DNA from 4 places in the Duganella sp. Root198D2 genome. Region 4 is predicted to be linked to each of the others. Evidence: riboswitches for the same ligand, from Rfam matches in the RefSeq annotation. Region 4 holds a riboswitch; each other region holds the start of a gene.
The links. A riboswitch is a leader RNA that binds a small molecule or an ion and turns the genes downstream of it on or off. The one in region 4 is predicted to bind cobalamin.
Positions count from the first base shown of each region.

Region 1: linked by a shared signal. The riboswitch ahead of ASE26_RS14015 (TonB-dependent receptor) and the one ahead of ASE26_RS19500 (TonB-dependent receptor domain-containing protein) in region 4 are both predicted to bind cobalamin.
Region 2: linked by a shared signal. The riboswitch ahead of ASE26_RS18165 (TonB-dependent siderophore receptor) and the one ahead of ASE26_RS19500 (TonB-dependent receptor domain-containing protein) in region 4 are both predicted to bind cobalamin.
Region 3: linked by a shared signal. The riboswitch ahead of ASE26_RS13940 (energy-coupling factor ABC transporter permease) and the one ahead of ASE26_RS19500 (TonB-dependent receptor domain-containing protein) in region 4 are both predicted to bind cobalamin.

Region 1 is NZ_LMIC01000012.1:320,743-324,951, forward strand. Features, by position in the region: gene cobJ (precorrin-3B C(17)-methyltransferase) at 1-942, shown strand, start outside; gene ASE26_RS14005 (ferredoxin) at 939-1,271, shown strand; gene bluB (5,6-dimethylbenzimidazole synthase) at 1,280-1,933, shown strand; cobalamin riboswitch at 1,935-2,162, shown strand; gene ASE26_RS14015 (TonB-dependent receptor) at 2,236-4,209, shown strand, end outside.
Region 2 is NZ_LMIC01000023.1:79,652-83,860, forward strand. Features, by position in the region: gene ASE26_RS18160 (PepSY domain-containing protein) at 1-611, opposite strand, end outside; gene ASE26_RS18165 (TonB-dependent siderophore receptor) at 599-2,599, opposite strand; cobalamin riboswitch at 2,835-3,053, opposite strand; gene ASE26_RS18170 (TetR/AcrR family transcriptional regulator) at 3,145-3,744, opposite strand; gene ASE26_RS18175 (cupin domain-containing protein) at 3,750-4,067, opposite strand.
Region 3 is NZ_LMIC01000012.1:308,683-312,891, reverse strand. Features, by position in the region: gene cbiQ (cobalt ECF transporter T component CbiQ) at 1-643, opposite strand, end outside; gene ASE26_RS13945 (energy-coupling factor ABC transporter substrate-binding protein) at 633-986, opposite strand; gene ASE26_RS13940 (energy-coupling factor ABC transporter permease) at 983-1,663, opposite strand; cobalamin riboswitch at 1,788-1,995, opposite strand; gene ASE26_RS13935 (DUF1800 family protein) at 2,166-3,818, shown strand; gene ASE26_RS13930 (DUF1501 domain-containing protein) at 3,829-4,209, shown strand, end outside.
Region 4 is NZ_LMIC01000024.1:15,109-19,317, forward strand. Features, by position in the region: gene ASE26_RS19495 (iron ABC transporter permease) at 1-504, opposite strand, end outside; gene ASE26_RS19500 (TonB-dependent receptor domain-containing protein) at 524-2,362, opposite strand; cobalamin riboswitch at 2,431-2,652, opposite strand; gene ASE26_RS19505 (histidine phosphatase family protein) at 2,647-3,186, opposite strand; gene ASE26_RS19510 (adenosylcobinamide-GDP ribazoletransferase) at 3,177-3,944, opposite strand; gene cobT (nicotinate-nucleotide--dimethylbenzimidazole phosphoribosyltransferase) at 3,951-4,209, opposite strand, start outside.

The DNA of each region.
Region 1 (4,209 bases), on a different contig from region 4:
CCCGGCAGCGTAGAGCACATGACGCAGCGCGCCCGTGATGCCATCGCCGAAGCCGACGTAGTCATCGGCTATGTCACCTACATCAAGCTGGTGGCCGACCTCATTGAAGGCAAGGAAATCATCCGCAAATCGATGACGGAGGAACTGGACCGCGCAGTCAGCGCCCTGGAGGCGGCACGCGCCGGCAAGAAGGTCGCGCTGATCTCTTCCGGCGACGCCGGCGTCTACGGCATGGCCGGCCCGACCTACGAGGTGCTGTTCCAGTCCGGCTGGACGCCGGAGGACCCGGTGCAGGTGGAGATCATCCCCGGCGCATCCGCACTGAATAGCTGCGCCGCCCTGGTCGGCGCACCGCTGACGCACGACTTCTGCGCGATCTCGCTGTCCGACCTGCTGACGCCCTGGCCAACCATCGCACGCCGCCTGGATGCGGTAGCGATGGCGGACTTTGTGGTGGCGCTGTACAACCCGAAAAGCGGCCGCCGCACGCGCCAGATCGTTGAAGCGCAACGCCTGTTCCTGCGCCACCGCCGCCCCGACACCCCCGTGGCCATCGTCAAGAGTGCCTACCGCCGCCGCGAAAACATTGTCTTCACCACCCTGGACTGCATGGGCGACGCCGACATCGGCATGCTTAGCACCGTCCTGATCGGCAACAGCAATACCTTCATCCGTAATGGCCTGATGGTCACCCCGCGCGGCTACGCCAACAAATACGATATGCAAGAGGGCGGGACGACGCGCGAAGGTGAACGCGCAGGCCGCTCGCTGTCGACCGGCTTGCTGGGATGGCTGGATACGCTGCGCGCCGAACACGAAGCCGGCGCCAGCATCGAAACACTGGCAGCGCAGTACCGCCTACCGGCCGACTACATCCAGGCCACGCTGGACGAGCCGTGGCAAGCCGAAACAGTCACTGAAGTGGACGGGGGCGAGGCATGAGCGACGCTCCAGTCAAACCAAAAATCAGCAGCTACCACCGCCATCTGCTGATCTGTACCGGCCCGCGCTGCACCGCCGACGGCCAAGCGCAGGCCTTGTTCGATAGTCTTGGAGATAAATTCAAGGCCGCGGGCCTGAACGAAGGCGAGCTGCGTGTGAAGCGCAGCCGGGTAAGCTGCTTCGCCGCCTGCAAGGGCGGCCCGATCGCCTGCGTCCAGCCGGATGGCACCTGGTACTACAATGTCACTCCCGAGAACATGGACCGCATCATCGACCAACACCTGTGCAATGGACAGGCCGTCGAGGAAATCGTGTTCCATCAACAGTGAGAGTAGAAGTGCAGAGTAGTTTTGACCAGGCAGGAATTGATGCCGTTTATCGTGTGATTGCCGAACGGCGCGACGTGCGTCACTTCGTGCCCGGTGCAGTGGATGAAGACCTGCTCATGCGCCTGCTGGCCGCAGCCCACCAGGCGCCCAGCGTTGGGCTGATGCAGCCGTGGCGCTTCATCCGCATCCAGGACCCCGCTTTGCGCGAGCAGATGTACCGGCTGGTCGATGAAGAACGCCAGGCTACCGCCGCAGCCCTGGGCGAGCGCAACGAGGAATTCATGCGGCTGAAGGTCGAAGGTATCCGCGAATGCGGCGAAGTGCTGGTGGCGGCCCTGATGGACCAGCGCGAAAGGCACATCTTCGGCCGCCGCACTTTGCCCGAGATGGACCTGGCCTCGGTCGCCTGCGCCATCCAGAACATGTGGCTGGCCGCCCGCGCTGAAGGCTTGGGTATGGGCTGGGTGTCGCTATTCGACCCGGCCAGGCTGGCGTCTTTGCTGGGCATACCGGAGGGCGGCAAACCGGTCGCCATCATCTGCCTGGGTCACGTTGCCGGCTTCTATCCCAAGCCGATGCTGGAACTCGAAGGGTGGGCAAAGCGCGGCAAACTTGCCGACCTGGTTTATACCGACAGGTGGCAGGATAACAACAATGCATAGCGTATAATCGCCGCCGTTTGGTGCCTCGCGCGCGTTCAAGCGCGCAGTTAAACGGGAAACACATGGCCATGCTGCTTCAGCCAGCAAGCCAAGGTGTGCTGCCCCCGCAACGGTAAGCAAGCGTCGTTCTTCACGACAGGTCGTCTCTCAAGCCACTGTGCGCAAGCATGGGAAGGCAAGACGGTCCGCCTTGCCAGCCCGGATACCGGCCAGACAGGTGGTGCACACGTCGGCAACGATGCGTGCGCTGTTCGGTCGCGCTCACGGGGAGGTGGGCGGGATTGCCGATTCAAGCATCCATAATGAAAAAATCATTGATCCCCATGATCGCGGGGGCGTTGTGCGCTGTCGCGCACGCACAAGAGCAGGAAGCACCAGCAAGGGTGTACGTTGTTGGCCACCACTACGACAATGGCATCCGCACTTCCGACGCAGCCAGCGAAGGAACCATCACCGCAGCATTGATTGCCAACCGGCCCGCTTTGCGGCCCGGCGAAATCCTGGAATTCGTTCCGGGCATGATCGTCGCCCAGCATAGCGGCGATGGCAAGGCGAACCAATACTACCTGCGCGGCTTCAATCTGGACCACGGCACCGACTTCGCCACCTTCGTCGACGGCATGCCGGTCAATATGCGTACACACGGACACGGCCAGGGCTACACGGACCTCAACTTTCTGATCCCGGAGCTGGTAAGCAAGATCCGCTACCGCAAAGGCCCTTATTACGCCGACGAAGGCGACTTCGCCTCGGCTGGTGCTGCGCACATGGGTCTGGCCGATAAGCTGAACGAAGGCTTCGCATCGCTTACCGCCGGTGTGCATGCCTATCGCCGCGGCGTCGTGGCGAATTCCACCGAGGTTGGCAACGGCAACCTGTTGTACGCACTGGATCTGGGCCACAACGACGGCCCATGGCAGATGCCGGAGAGATTCCACAAGTCGACTGGCGTGCTGCGCTACAGCTCGGGGACCAGCGCGGAACGATTCAGCATTACCGGCATGGCTTACAAAGCAGGCTGGCACGCTACCAGCCAGATTCCGTTGCGCGCAGTGCAGGACGGGCGCCTCGACGAGTTTGGCGCGGCCGATCCAAGCGATGGCGGCCGCACGGCGCGCTACAGCCTTTCCGGCGAATGGCGCAAGCGTGTTGGCGATTCGCTGACGGAAGCCCACGCCTACGTGGTGCGCAATGACCTGGCGCTGTACAACGACGTCACCTACTTCCTGGATGATCCGGTCAACGGCGACCAGGTCCTGCAAACCGAACGCCGCAAGATGACTGGCTTCGACCTGACCCAGACCTGGTTCGGGCAATTTGGTGACCGCTCGATGGAAAACAGCATCGGCGTGCAGGGCCGCTTCGACCGCATTGCCCCGGTCGGCCTGTATGCAACGACGCAGCAGCGCGTGCTGCACCCGATCGCCGAGTCGCGCGTGACAGAAGGCAGCGTGGCGGTGTGGTTCCAGAACACCGTGCAGTGGACGCCTTGGCTGCGCTCCATCACCGGCCTGCGTTATGACCGCTACAGCTTTGATGTCGCCAGCTCTATCCTGGAAAACTCCGGGAAGGTGAACGATCACATTGCATCGCCCAAGCTCTCATTGATCCTGGGGCCCTGGAGCAAGACGGAGTTTTTCGTGAACTACGGAGAAGGCTTCCATAGCAACGACGCGCGCGGCGCCACGGCCCGCCTGTCGCCACGCGAGCGCGAGCCCGTCGAGCCCGTCACACCGCTGGTGAAGACACGTGGCTCGGAAATCGGCGCACGCAGCGAGTTCGTGCCTGGCTTGCAAAGCTCGATGGCGCTGTGGCGCCTGCGTTCTGGCTCCGAGCTGGTGTTCTCCGGCGATGCAGGCGACACCGCACCTAGCCGCGCCAGTAAACGTTCCGGCATCGAATGGAACAACCACTATGCAGCCACCAGCCATTTGCTGCTGGACTTCGACCTGGCCTATTCGCGCGCCCGCTACACGGAGTTCGATGCGGCCGGCGACCGTGTTCCGGGCGCTGTGGAAAAGGTGGTGTCATTTGGTGCGACACTGAACGACATCGGCCCATGGTCCGGTGCGTTCCAGCTGCGCTATTTCGGTCCGCGTCCGCTGGTGGAAGATAACAGCATTCGCTCAGCCAGCACGGCGCTTGCCTACCTGCGCACTACCTATCGCTTCGATCGCCGTTGGCAATTGACGGCCGACGTGTTCAACCTGTTCGACCGCGAGGCGAGCGATGTCGATTACTACTACCCCTCACGACTTGCCGGCGAGCCGGCAGAG
Region 2 (4,209 bases), on a different contig from region 4:
GTGAAATAGATCCAGTGCATGACCGAGCCAACCCAGTTCCAGCCACGCTCGTTGCGCGTGGCGTCCCGCACTAACTCGCCAGTGCGGCTGGACACATACAGGACACTGCCCACATCGTCGTTCGCCCGAACCCGGTACAGCGGCCGATGTCCGCTGACGGAACCAAAAGACCACTGGTCCAGGTCAATCCGGTCCACCGCCAGGCTGCTTGCTCCAGGCGCCGCATTTCTGGCTGAGGCCTGGGCGATAGCCTCCGTGACTTCCAGAGCGGTGCCGGTGTCCGCCCAGGCTGACCACCGGCGGCCATCGCGCATGAAGTGATAGGCAGGACGTCCTGCAATGGTATTGATCTTTACCGCAGAGGGAACGCCGGCTTGGCCGGAAGATTGCCATGCATCCCAGGCGCTGGCCTTGACCTGCTGGATATCCAATGGCGCCAGCCACGCCATGCGTTCCTGCTTGTTAAGGGCAGGATATGGCACGTACATCATGACGATGCCGGAGATGAACCACATCAGCACGAGCAAGCCGATGGCGATGCCGAGCCAGCGGTGCAGCAGGTGCAGCTGGCGTTTCCACGATCCCACGGTGCGGGAGATCAGTAACGCCACTGCACGGTCAGCTCGGCGTGGCGGCGCTCGCCCAGCAGGTACTGGCTATCGCTGTATGAGGTGCTGGCATAAAGCTTGTCGCTCAGGTTGCGCAGGTTCAGCTGCAGCAGCACATTGCGGTTGACGTTCCAGCCAAGCGACGCGTCCATCGTGGTATACGCGGCGAGCGCCTGCGTGTTGCCATTGTCGATATAGCGTTCGCCAACGTAGCGCGCGCCGATCGCCACGCGCCATGAGTCTGCATGGTAGTTCAGCCACACGTTGGACGAGATCTTTGGTACGTCGGCCGGACGCATCCCAGCGCGCGAGCGATTGCCGCTTTCGATCAACTGGTCGAACCGGGCATCGGTGTAGGCCGCATTGGCCTCCAGGCGCCATTCCGGCAATAGGGTCACACTGGAGGTAAACTCCGCGCCACGCGACGATTGCGATCCGCCCTGGATCGACAGCGCCGGACTGGATGGATCGCGCGTGATGATGTCGTTCTTGCTGATGCGGTACAGTGCCGCAGTCCATTCAGCCTTGCCGTTCGCCAGGGATTGCTTGATGCCGGTTTCGACTTGGCGCGAGCTGGTCAGCTTGTAGCGGCTGCTGGCCAGGTTCAGCGACAGCAAACTGCCAACCGGGTCGCTGCCGCTGCTGACCTGCCCGTACAGGGAAGCGTCGGCGGCCAGCTTCCAGGTCAGGCCCAGGCGCACTGCGTTCGAATGCAGCCTGGTGGTAAAGCCGGCGGCACCGCGCAGGCTGGCGCGCTCGACCTTGTACTGGTCGTGGCGGAAACCGGCAAGCATCAAAAGGCTTGGGTTGATGGCGTAGGCATCTTCCACATACACGGCATTGGTGGTGGTATCGGTGCTGAAGTCAGGCCGCAGCGGATCAGGGCTGGCAAACAGGCCCGGATTGAAGCCAGTCGGGGCTACTGTGGATGATCCGCCGTAGGGCGAGTTGTTGGCGTGGGTGAAGTTGATGACAGCAGCTTCCCAGCCAGCTACGACGCGGTTGTCTCCGCCGTTCCAGCGTGCTTCCAGTCGATTGCCGGTCTGTTCCTGCTCATGCCGGATGGCGATATAGTCGCTTCGCTCCACCACCTTGGCTTGCGCATCATAGGAATAATATTCCGCATTGCGCCAGTTCCGGTGCACCTTCATGTAAGCGAGCTCGTTACTGATGGCCAATACCGGGCTGACACGCCAGGTGAAGCGGGCAACGGCTTTGTCATCCTTGTACGAGATGTCGGCATCGCCGACGTTGTAGTTCTGGTCGCGAAGTTCGCGCGCGATACGGCCATTGACAAGGGGCGTGCCAAAGTAGCGCTGCGGTTTTTGTTCCAGGTGGTCGAGCGAGAAGTCGAGGTCGAGGCCGGGCGCCAATGAACAGGTCAGGCTGGACAGGATCTTGCCGCGGCGGGATTGGCCGCGGTCGATGAAACCTTCGCTATGATCGGCATAGGCGTCGATGCGGAACGCCGCTTTCTCGCCGAGTGCGCCAGTTGCGCCGACACCGCCGCGCAAGGTCTTGCCGCCGCCGACACCAGCCATGGCCTCGAAGCTGGTGGCGCGCTGTGGAGCTTTGCGTACGGCGTTGATGGTTGCGCCGGTGGTGCCGCTGCCATAGACCACGGACCCCGGGCCGCGCAGCACGTCGATGTATTCATAGCCCCAGGGGTCGGACGGATAGGTGGCCGTACCGGAACCGACTTGCGGGCGCTGGCCATTCTCCAGTAGCGCAATGGCGCTGTTGCCGCTGAAGCCGCGTGCAGAGTAGGCGACTCCGTTACCCGGCGAGCTCGTATCTGTCAGGCCGGTAGTACGCGTGATGGCATCCTTGACCAGCAGGTCGCCACGCGCCTGCATCGTGTCGGCGCTGAGGGAGTCGACGCTGGCCGGCAGTTCCTGTGCGGTCAGGTCCAATCTGCTTGCCGTAGCGCCAGGGCGCGTCAGTCCGAGGCCCTCATACGCCGTCGCTCCCTGTACGGTTACGGTTGGCATGATCTCGGTTTGCTGAGCCCAGGCAGCGGAAGTGAAAAGCACAGAGATCGCGGCAACGATAGGGCGCAGGGAAGGGGAGCGGGCTGGTCGGGATGAGGACATGGATGGATTTCTGCTGGGACGGCATGGCACGCGCGCATTGCGAGCGCGAGTGCGCACAACGACCGAGTGCGGTAGCTTTAGCGATAAATGGAAAACGGCGAAACATATCTTGCAAGAGCCACACCCCGGGCTTTGCTTAATCATCGTGACTGGCCGGTCTTCTGGCTTGCCTTCATTCTTCCCTGATCGTGCCTTCCCGTGCGTTGGACAGTGGCGGTTGATCAGAGTCGTCAGGCTTACAGCAGCGGGGACTGCGCCGGAATGGTGCGAGATGAAAATCCCGCGCGTCACCGGCTTCCCGTTTCACCCTTCGGCCGACAAGCAGAAGGGCACCTTTCACGTATTGGCGCGCATTCTACATGCAAAATGCGATCAGAGGTAAATTTGGGCCACGACAGGGGTACTTCGTCCACGGCCGTGTGAAATGGATCAATGCTGAGCAGTCACGAAGCCAACACAACGTTCAGAAGGTTGTGTGCTCTTCTTCGAAAAGCCAGGTGAGGGGATTTTTCTACCATCGAAACGGCCATTATTCCCTCCAACGACGCAAAGATTAACTCGGCGAGTTCGCGCTCTGCGCCGTCCTGCCGCAATCTCAAATTGGCCGGTTCGCTGTGCAGAATCTTCTCTAGCCAGTCTATATTCTGCGTTGCAAACCGCTGTAACTCTTCAATGCATGTACGCTCCTGGAACGACGGTTCGCGCACCATCATCAGGTACATGCAAGGCCGCTTGCCGTCCTCCAGCATTTGCGCGAAGAGTTCGGTGTATTGCCGAAGGTGCTCAGCAAGCGTCAAGCTACCTGATCCGGAAATCGCATTCAGCCTTGATGCCTGCTCTTCTCGATATAGTTGCATTGCCTGTCGGGCCAGATCTTCTTTCGATGCGAAATGATGGTAAAGGCTCGGTGCCTTAATCTGTAGGTTATCAGCGATTTGCCGCATTCCCAGTGTGCTGAAACCGAACTGCTGAAACAGGCGTATCGCCGCGCCCAGAATGGCCTCCCGGGTGAGTGACGCTTGATTTGCTTTGACAGGCGCCATGGGTGTCACTCCAGAATCTCGATGCCACCGCGGTGGGCAACGAACAGAAGCGCTTCTTCCAATGCGTAGGCCTCATGCTCGTCGCTTCCCTGGACATGAAGTACGTCTCCTGCCCGCATCTCGACGTCATTGAAGCGGATAGCGCCTTCCAGAATACAGATTTGCTCCCACCCATGATGGGAATGTTTTGGAAAGCGTGCGCCCGCCTGGAACCTGGCCAAGTAGCCGCCGTCGCCGTCATTACCTGTCCAGGTCGAACATGTCTGAATCCCGGGAATGCCTGAATCGCACCATTCACGGTTAATTTGCCGAACCAAATTCATTTGCTGATTTCCATCTCATAAGGAATACGGAACTCTAACTAACGTTCGTTAGGTTGTCAATGGCAGGTTCATCTGGAGCAAGCCAGGGCATGACCCTGGCTTGCTCGGTGCCTGTTGCTTGGTCTCGAGGCCGGTATCGGAC
Region 3 (4,209 bases), on a different contig from region 4:
GCAGGAAGCGTAAGCTGCCCTGGCAGACGCGCGCATCGGCTGCCATCTGCATTGCCGAAGCGCGTTGCCACACCTGCACCGCCATTTGCCCGGCCAGCAGGCCCATTGAGCGCCATTGCTGGCGCAAACCGCGATGCCCGAGACGCGCGGCTTGCGCAGTACTGGCTTCGTCCCATGCCTGGCGCAGGACGAACAGCATGCGGTAGCACACTGCCATCAGGTCCAGCAGCAGCTCCGGTACGCGCAGGCGGCGCAGCAATGACAGCAGGTGTGGCAGCGGCGTCGTCAACACCAGGCCGAGCACCGCTGCCATCGTGGCGAATGAACGCAGCGCGATGTGCGCGACAGTTGGCAGCAGTTCCGGCGCCCATCGCCAGCCACCGCCGCCGGCCGGCGTGACCAGCATCGTCAGGCAGGACAGCAACACGAATCCGAGCGGCGCTGCCGCTACGGCAAAATAGCTGCGCATTGGTACGCGCGCCCCGGCCAGCGTAGCGAGCATCGACAGCAGCGCGACCACGCCCAGCGTGCCCGGGCTGCGAGCAAGCCACGCGGCTGCGATTCCCGCCAGCGCAAATACGCCCTTGGCAGCCGGGGAAACACCCCGCCAGCGGCAGGCATAGGCAGTGGCGTCAATCCGCATGGGTACCCTGTCCCGGTTCTGGCGCCGGCCGCACGCGCTTTTGCTCCCGCTCGCGTGCCATCGACATCCCGAGCCAGAAGCCGATCACGCCGGCGCCGGCCGCAGCCTGTAGCGCGAAGAGCAGCGACGCGATCTCGCCGCTAGGCGGCTCGAACAGCGGCACGAACCACGGCTTGTAGTTCGGTGCTATGGTGACGATTGCCTGCTGCGCGCGCGCATCAGCGCCACCGAATGCTGCTGGTGGCTCAGTGCCCGGCTCCGCAGGCGGCACGACAGCAAACCACAGCGGCAGAACGGTCAGCAGGACGATGGCGACCCAGGTCAAAGCAGTGCGTGCCTTCATGCAGCTTTCCCTTTCACCAGCGCCATCACCGGCAGCATGCGTAATTCATGCGCATTGAAGCGTGCCATCGCATTCACCACCAGCACGCTCAGCAAGCCCTCGCTGATGGCGATTGGCAGCTGCGTCAGCGCGAAAATACCGGCAAATTTAGCGAAGGATGCGCCAATGCCGCCGATCGGGTCAGGGAAGGCCCAGGCCAATTGCGCAGAGGTGGTCAGATAGGTCGCCAGGTCGCCGATGAAGGCCGCCATGAAAACCGCCACGCTGCGCGACAGGCCCAGTGCTGCCACTAAGCGAAACACGCCATAGGAAACGAAGGGACCGACGATTGCCATGGAAAACACATTGGCGCCAAGCGTGGTCACGCCGCCGTGCGCCAGCAGCAAGGCCTGGAACAGCAGCACGACGAAGCCGACCGGCACCATCGCCGCGGGACCAAACAGCAGCGCGCCCAGCCCGACCCCGGTAGGATGCGAACAGCTTCCGGTCACCGAGGGCAGCTTCAATGCCGACAGCAGGAAGGCAAAGGCCGCCGCAACGCCCAGCAGCATGCGCTGCCCGGGATGCGCATGCAAGCCGCGCGCCATGCTGCGCAGGCCCCAGGCCAGGAAAGGAATGGATACGGCTGCCCAGCCCAGCGCGTGCGCAGGCGGCAGGAAACCTTCCATGATGTGCATTCGAGTCCTCCCGTCGAATGGTCAATGGGAGCACCATCAGGGGAGAGTAAGAGGACGGTCGACAGGGGCCGGGCGGACAAGGCGCAGGAAGCCGGTCGACAGCGGCTTCCCTTCACCCCGGAGAATAGTGCTGGTTGTATCGGGCCGGTATTCTGGCTCGCCTTCATCCTTCCCCGGGCCTTCCCGCGCAATGCGCAGTGGCGTATTTCCGAAGTCGTCAGGCTTACAGCAGCGGGGGCTGCACCGGAATGGCCGCACTTGGCAGCGTCACCGGTTTCCCGTTTAACGCGCAACCCGAGCAGGAAGCGCGCACCCAATTGCCGAATAGTACATTAAAGAACTCAGGCGTGGCAAACGCTGCGGGATCAAACTTTCATTAAAAAAGTCACGCATGACTATCGTGCGCAGGGTTGAATTAAACAGACAATCGCCGCGCACAATAGGTTTAGCCCAGCAATTTCTGGCTATACTGCACCCTCAAGGAAATTTCCGAGGGGCAACAATGGACGACACAATCGAATATAAAGAGGGCTTGCCAAAGCTCCCCGCGACGCTGGCTGCGGCAACCCTGCTGACTGCCTGCGGTGGCGGCGGCAGCGCAAGCGACGGCAGTGGCGGCGGCGGCACCACTTCCCCTGTGCCACCTACCGCAGTCGAATCGATTGGCAATCCCCAGGCTGCACGCTTCCTCGCGCAGGCGTCAATGGGTGCAACCCGTGAACAAATGACGCGGCTGCAGGCCGTCGGCTACAGCAAGTGGCTGGACGAGCAAATGGCGATGCCGGCTTCGCAATCGCGCTGGGACTGGCTGATGGCGAAAGGCTTCAACGCCATCGACAACAAGAACAACCAGGCCGGCATCGATGCCGCGCTCTGGGTCAAGCTGCTCACCTCGCCCGATACCCTGCGCCAGCGCGTCACGCTGGCCCTGTCCGAAATTGTCGTCGCTTCGCTGGACGGCTTTACCGGTTCCTGGCGCGCTTTCACCGGCGCCGCCTACATGGATATCCTGGAAGCCAACGCTTTCGGCAACTACCGCACCCTGCTGCAGCAGGTCACCCTGTCGAGCTCGATGGGCGAGTACCTGACCTATCGCGGCAATGCCAAGGCCAATCCGAAAACCGGCTCCATGCCGGATGAGAATTACGCGCGCGAGATCCTGCAGCTGTTCACCATCGGCCTGCTGAAACTCAACCCGGACGGCACGGCGACCGAGCAGGAAACCTATACCCAAGCCGACATTTCCGGCCTGGCCCGTGTGTTCACCGGATGGGACTTGGACCTGGCCGGCGGCACCAGCGATACGCCGGACTTCCGCAAGCGCCCGATGGTCCAGACCGGAACCAAGTACGAACCCGGCGAGAAGACCTTCCTCGGCACCACGATCGCCAGCGGCGTCGACGCCGCAACGGCCCTGAACAAGGCGCTCGACACGATTTTCGCGCACCCGAACGTGGCGCCCTTCGTCTCGAAGCAACTGATCCAGCGCCTGGTCACCAGCAACCCTGCGCCGGCCTATGTGGCGCGCGTGGCAGCCGTCTTCGAAAACAATGGCGCCGGCATCAAAGGCGACCTGAAAGCGGTGGTCAAGGCGATCCTGCTGGACCAGGAAGCACGCTCCGCATCCAACCTGGGCTCCGCCAGCTTTGGCAAGGTGCGCGAACCTGTGCTGCGCTTCACCGCCTGGGCGCGCGCCTACAACGTCACCTCGCCAAGCGATGCCTGGGCTATCGGCAACACCAGCGAGCCCTCGTCCCGCCTGGGCCAAAGCCCGCTACGCTCGCCGAGCGTGTTCAACTTCTTCCGTCCCGGCTACGTGCCGCCGGCGCTGGGCGTGGTCGCACCGGAATTCCAGATCGTGAACGAAACGAGTGTGGTCGGCTACGCCAACTACATGCAAACCGCCATCAGCAAAGGCATTGGCGACGTCAAGGCCGACTATGCGACCCTGCTGCCGCTGGCCGACAACGTACCGGCCCTGGTCGACGAGATCAACCTGTTGCTGGCCGCCGGCCAGTTGAGTACCGATACCGTCACCCTGATCCGCAACGCTGTCGCCAGCATGGCGACCGGCACCGACGCCGCGCGCGCCAACCGCGTGTACGCGGCGCTCACGCTGGTAATGGCATCCCCTGAATTCATCGTGCAGAAATAAAGGCCACACCATGACTAATCAAGCTTCGCGCCGCGCCTTCCTCAAGCGCGCATCGGCACTCGGCGTGGCAGGCGTGGCGGCGCCTTGGGCAATCAACCTGATGTCGATCGCCGAGGCGGCGGCAGCCACTGCCGGCGACTACAAGGCGCTGGTTTGCGTCTTCCTGTACGGCGGCAATGACTACGCAAATACTGTAGTCCCCTACGACAGCACCAGCTACGCCCTGTACCAGCAACTGCGCCCGACCATCGCCTATGCGCGCGACGCACTGACGGCGACCGCATTGGCGCCATCGGTACCGGTGCTGGATTCGACCGGCGCCGCCCGCGAGTTTGCTCTCGCTCCTGCGCTGGCGCCGCTGGTCCCGATCTTCAACGCGGGCGCCCTGGGC
Region 4 (4,209 bases):
AGACAGGATCACTCCGGTCAACAGCAGCAGGGCCGTCCCGCCTTCCGCCGCGGTGCCGCCGCGCAGGTCGCGCCGCGCCAGGAAGTACAGCATCATCGATACCACGACCGCGCCGGCGAAGGAGGCGGCATCCACCATCCACGCTGCGCACATGAACAATAACGCCGCCAGGGCGCCGACCGAGGCGCCCGACGAAATGCCCAGTACATAAGGGTCGGCCAGCGGGTTACGCAGCAAGGCCTGCATCATCACGCCAGCCAGCGACAGCGAAGCGCCGGTGACGAAAGCCGTAGCGGCCCGTTCGGCGCGCAGGCCAAGCAAATGGCCGGGCAAGGAGGCAGGCTGGCCGCTGATGAATTCCTTCAGCGCCCCAGGCATGTCGGCCAGCGGAATACTGACCGATCCGATCATGCCGGCAGCCACCAGGCTGGCCAGCGATAACAGCAGCAGCAGGATGATGACGGTAACGGCGCGCAGGCGCAGGTTGGCGGAAAGAGGATGCATAACGGGCAGCTTATCTCATTTATTTGTAGCTGTAGCGCAGGCCGGCATACACGGCGGAACCGGCGGTGGCGTAGTTGCGCGCCAGTTCATGGTGTTTGTCGGCCACGTTGTTCAAGCGCAGGGTGGCGGTCCAGGAACGGTCGAATTCCCAGGCCGCATACAGGTTCAGCAAACCATAGCCGCCCAGGCGGTTGCGGTTGGCCGCGTCGTCGAAGCGATAGCTGGACACCTGCCATTCGGCGCCGGTATTCAGGTTGCCCGCAGTATATTCCAGCGCCACATTGCCGTGGCGCCTGGCGCGGCGCACCAGCAGCTTGCCGCTGCCGTCGTCTTGCGGATTTTGCAGGTCTGCGCTGGCGGACAGCGTGAAGCTGTTGCCCAGTTGCTGGCGTGCCGACAGCGAAATGCCTTCCAGCGTGGCCTGGTTGACGTTGTAGGCGCAGCCGTTGCGGAAGCCGGGCCGTGGGCAAGGCGTGGTGTTTACCAGCAGGTCGGTCAGCTTGTTGCGATAGGCGACAGCACCCAGTGCGGTGCCGCCCTGCTCGAAGTGGATGCCGATCTCGCGGTTGCGACCCTGTTCCGGACGATTGGCCGGCAAGCCGTAGCCTGGGTAGTACAGCTCATTGAAGGTCGGCGCCCGGAAGCTGCTGCCATAGCTGGCGTTGACGCGCAGCCCTGGCGTGAAGCGGTAGCCGTAGCCCAGCGAGCCGGTGCGCTTTGAACCATACTGAGAGCTGTCGTCATTGCGGGCGGCTGCGGCCAGCAGATGCTCGCCGCGCTTCATGTTGTAGCTGGCAGCCCAGGAAGTGGTACTGCGCTCGCGTACCAGGGCTGCGGTATTGGATTCGATTTCTTCCTTGCGATGTTCGGCCAGCAGCTGCAGGCTATCGGATCCCAGCGCAATATCGTTCTGCCAGCTGTATTGGGCCTGCCTGGTGTCGATCTGGCTGGCGCTGGCGGTGAAGCTGCCGGACTTGTCGCGCGATTGCGCAGCTTGCGTCGTCATCTGCCACACGTCGCTCAGGCGATTGCGCGAATAAACCGCGACTGTGTCAATCTTTTGCGTGCTCCATGCGCGTACCTTGCTGCCGCTGTCGAAGCCCGCTTCCTGGTCGCTATGCAGGAACAGAGCGCCCAGTTCGTGGCCGCGCGCGACCTGCCATGCCAGCTGCCCATTGGCGTGTTTGCGCTCGTAGCCGTCGTCGTCCTTGTTGTAGCTGGTGCTTGCCGGCAGAGTCGCGGAGAAGCCGTGGGAGCGTTCCTTGCCCGCGCTGAGCGCGTAATTGAAGGCGCCGGCGCTGCCGGAAATACCAGCGCTGCCGGAACGCGTACCGTAAGTACCTGCCAACACGCTGGCATCCAGCGCCAGGCTGCCCTGGCCTTTCCTGGTGAAGATCTGCACCACGCCGCCGATAGCGTCGGCACCGTACAAGGTGCTCAGCGGGCCGTAGACGACCTCGATATGGTCCACCGCGCCCAGCGGAATCGCGTTCCATGCCGCCGCGCCGCTGCTGGCGGACCCGATGCGCACGCCGTCGACCAGTACGATGACCTGGTTGCCGTTGGAGCCGCGCAGGAAAACGCTGGCGTTGGTGCCGGGGCCGCCATTGCGGGTAACTTCGATGCCGCGCTGGCGCTGCAGCAATTCAGTGATGGAGCCGGCGCCGCTGCGCGCGATTTCTTCGGCGCCGATGGCCAGCGTGTCGCTGATGATGTCGCGCGCTGCCTGCGGCGTGCGGGTGGCGGTGACCAGCACGGAATTCAATACCGGAACCTGGGTTTGTGCCTGGACGGCAGGTGCGGCAACGGCCAGTGCCAGCGACGCGAGGGCCGCTTGCCGTGTGACGGGAAAAGACATGACAACTTTCTTAACGGGCCGCCGGCCCACGTCCCCGTAAGCCGGCATGAACAGGAACGGGCGCAGGGCGCGTTCCCACCTGGTCTGGCCGGTATCCGGGCTGGCAAGTCTGGCGGCCTGGCCTTCCCATGCTTTCGCACAGTGGCCGGGAGGTCGCTGCCGCACATTGAAGGCGGCACTTGCTTACCGTTGCGGGGGCAGCACACGTTGGCTGTCAGGGACAGCGCCGTGTTTCCCGTTTAACTGCATTCGAGAATTCGATTGCGGGCACCAAAACCCCGCCATTATACGGGCTTGGCGGGCCAGGACAAGCGAAGGATCTCGCAATACTTGATGTGGTTTGGCTTGGCGGCCGCCTGTTGCAGGGGCTCGCCGGCGGCGATGGCAGCCATCAAGCGGATGGTGCCGGCGTGGCAGACCACGATGGCGTCGTGCTGTAGCGCGTCGAGGAAGGATTGCACCCGGCCGGCCACTTCGCGCACGGTTTCGCCGCCGCCGGGGCGGTAGCCGAGCAGGTCGGCGGCCCAGGCATCGACCTCGGCGCGTGCGATGTCGGGCCAGCTGCGCAGTTCCCAAGTGCCGAAATTCATTTCCATCAGGCGTGCGTCGGGCGCGAAGGCGCCCAGCAGGGAGGCCAGGGCAGTGCAGCGTTGCAGGGGACTTGAATACAGGCGATAGCCCCGCGCCAGGACATCGGCCAGTTGCGGTGCCAGCGCGGCGTAGCCGGCGGCGAGGGCGTCCGCCGCCGCCGGGATGTCGCTGCTGCCGTAGCACACGCCGGATGCGACGTCGGGCTGGGGGTGGCGGATAAGGATCAGTTCCACACGCAGGCCAGCACGCCGAGGTTGAACACGGCTTCCGTCAATTGCTGGACGGCGCCGAGGCAGTCGCCGGTATAGCCGCCCAGGCGCCGCTGGAATTTGCGTGCCAGCCAAAACGTTGCCAGCAGCATGCCGGCCAAGCCGGCGCCCAGTGCGGCAGGCGACAGCCAGCCCAGGGCCACGGCACCCGCGGCCGGGAGGGCTGCGGTCAGCGCTGCGATGGCAAATTCGCCGTTGCGCATCTCCTGCGCCAGCGGCTTGGCCTTGCCCTCGGCCCGCGCATACTCCATGCGCCAGATCAGGGAGCAGGCCATGAGGCGCGACAGCGGGTGCGCCGCCAGCAGCGCGCCCAGCACCGCCAGCTTCGGCATGCTGGCCAGCGTCGCCACCTTGGTCGCCAGCATCAGGCCGATGCCGATGGCGCCATAGGCACCGATGCGCGAATCCTTCATGATTTCCAGAACGCGCTCGCGCGTGTGGCCGCCGCCAAGGCCGTCGCAGCTATCGGCAAACCCGTCCTCGTGGAAAGCGCCGGTGGCATAAATGGCGGCAGCGGTAGACAGCAGCACGGCAACCGCCGGCGGCAGCACGAATGCGGCCGCCGCGTAGACGCCCCCCGCAATCGCCGCCACCACCAGCCCTACAGCAGGGAAGTAGCGCGAGGCATGATGCAGCCAGTCCGGCTCGAAACCGACCCAGCGCGGAATAGGCAGGCGCGTGAAGAATTGCAGTGCAATGAAGAACAGGCGCAGCTGCTGCATGGGCGATTACTCGGACTTCTCGCTGACCTGGGCCGACTCGAAAGTCGCCATCTGGTTCAGGAAGTTGACGGCAGCGTGCAGCAGCGGCACGGCCAGCGCGGCGCCGGTGCCTTCGCCCAGGCGCAGGCCCAGGTCCAGCAGCGCGCGGCCGCCAAGGAAGTCCAGCATGCGCTTATGGCCATTCTCGTCGGAGCAGTGCGAGAAGACGCAGTAATCCAGGATTGCCGGCTGCACGCGGGAGGCCACCAGCAGGGCGCTGGTGACG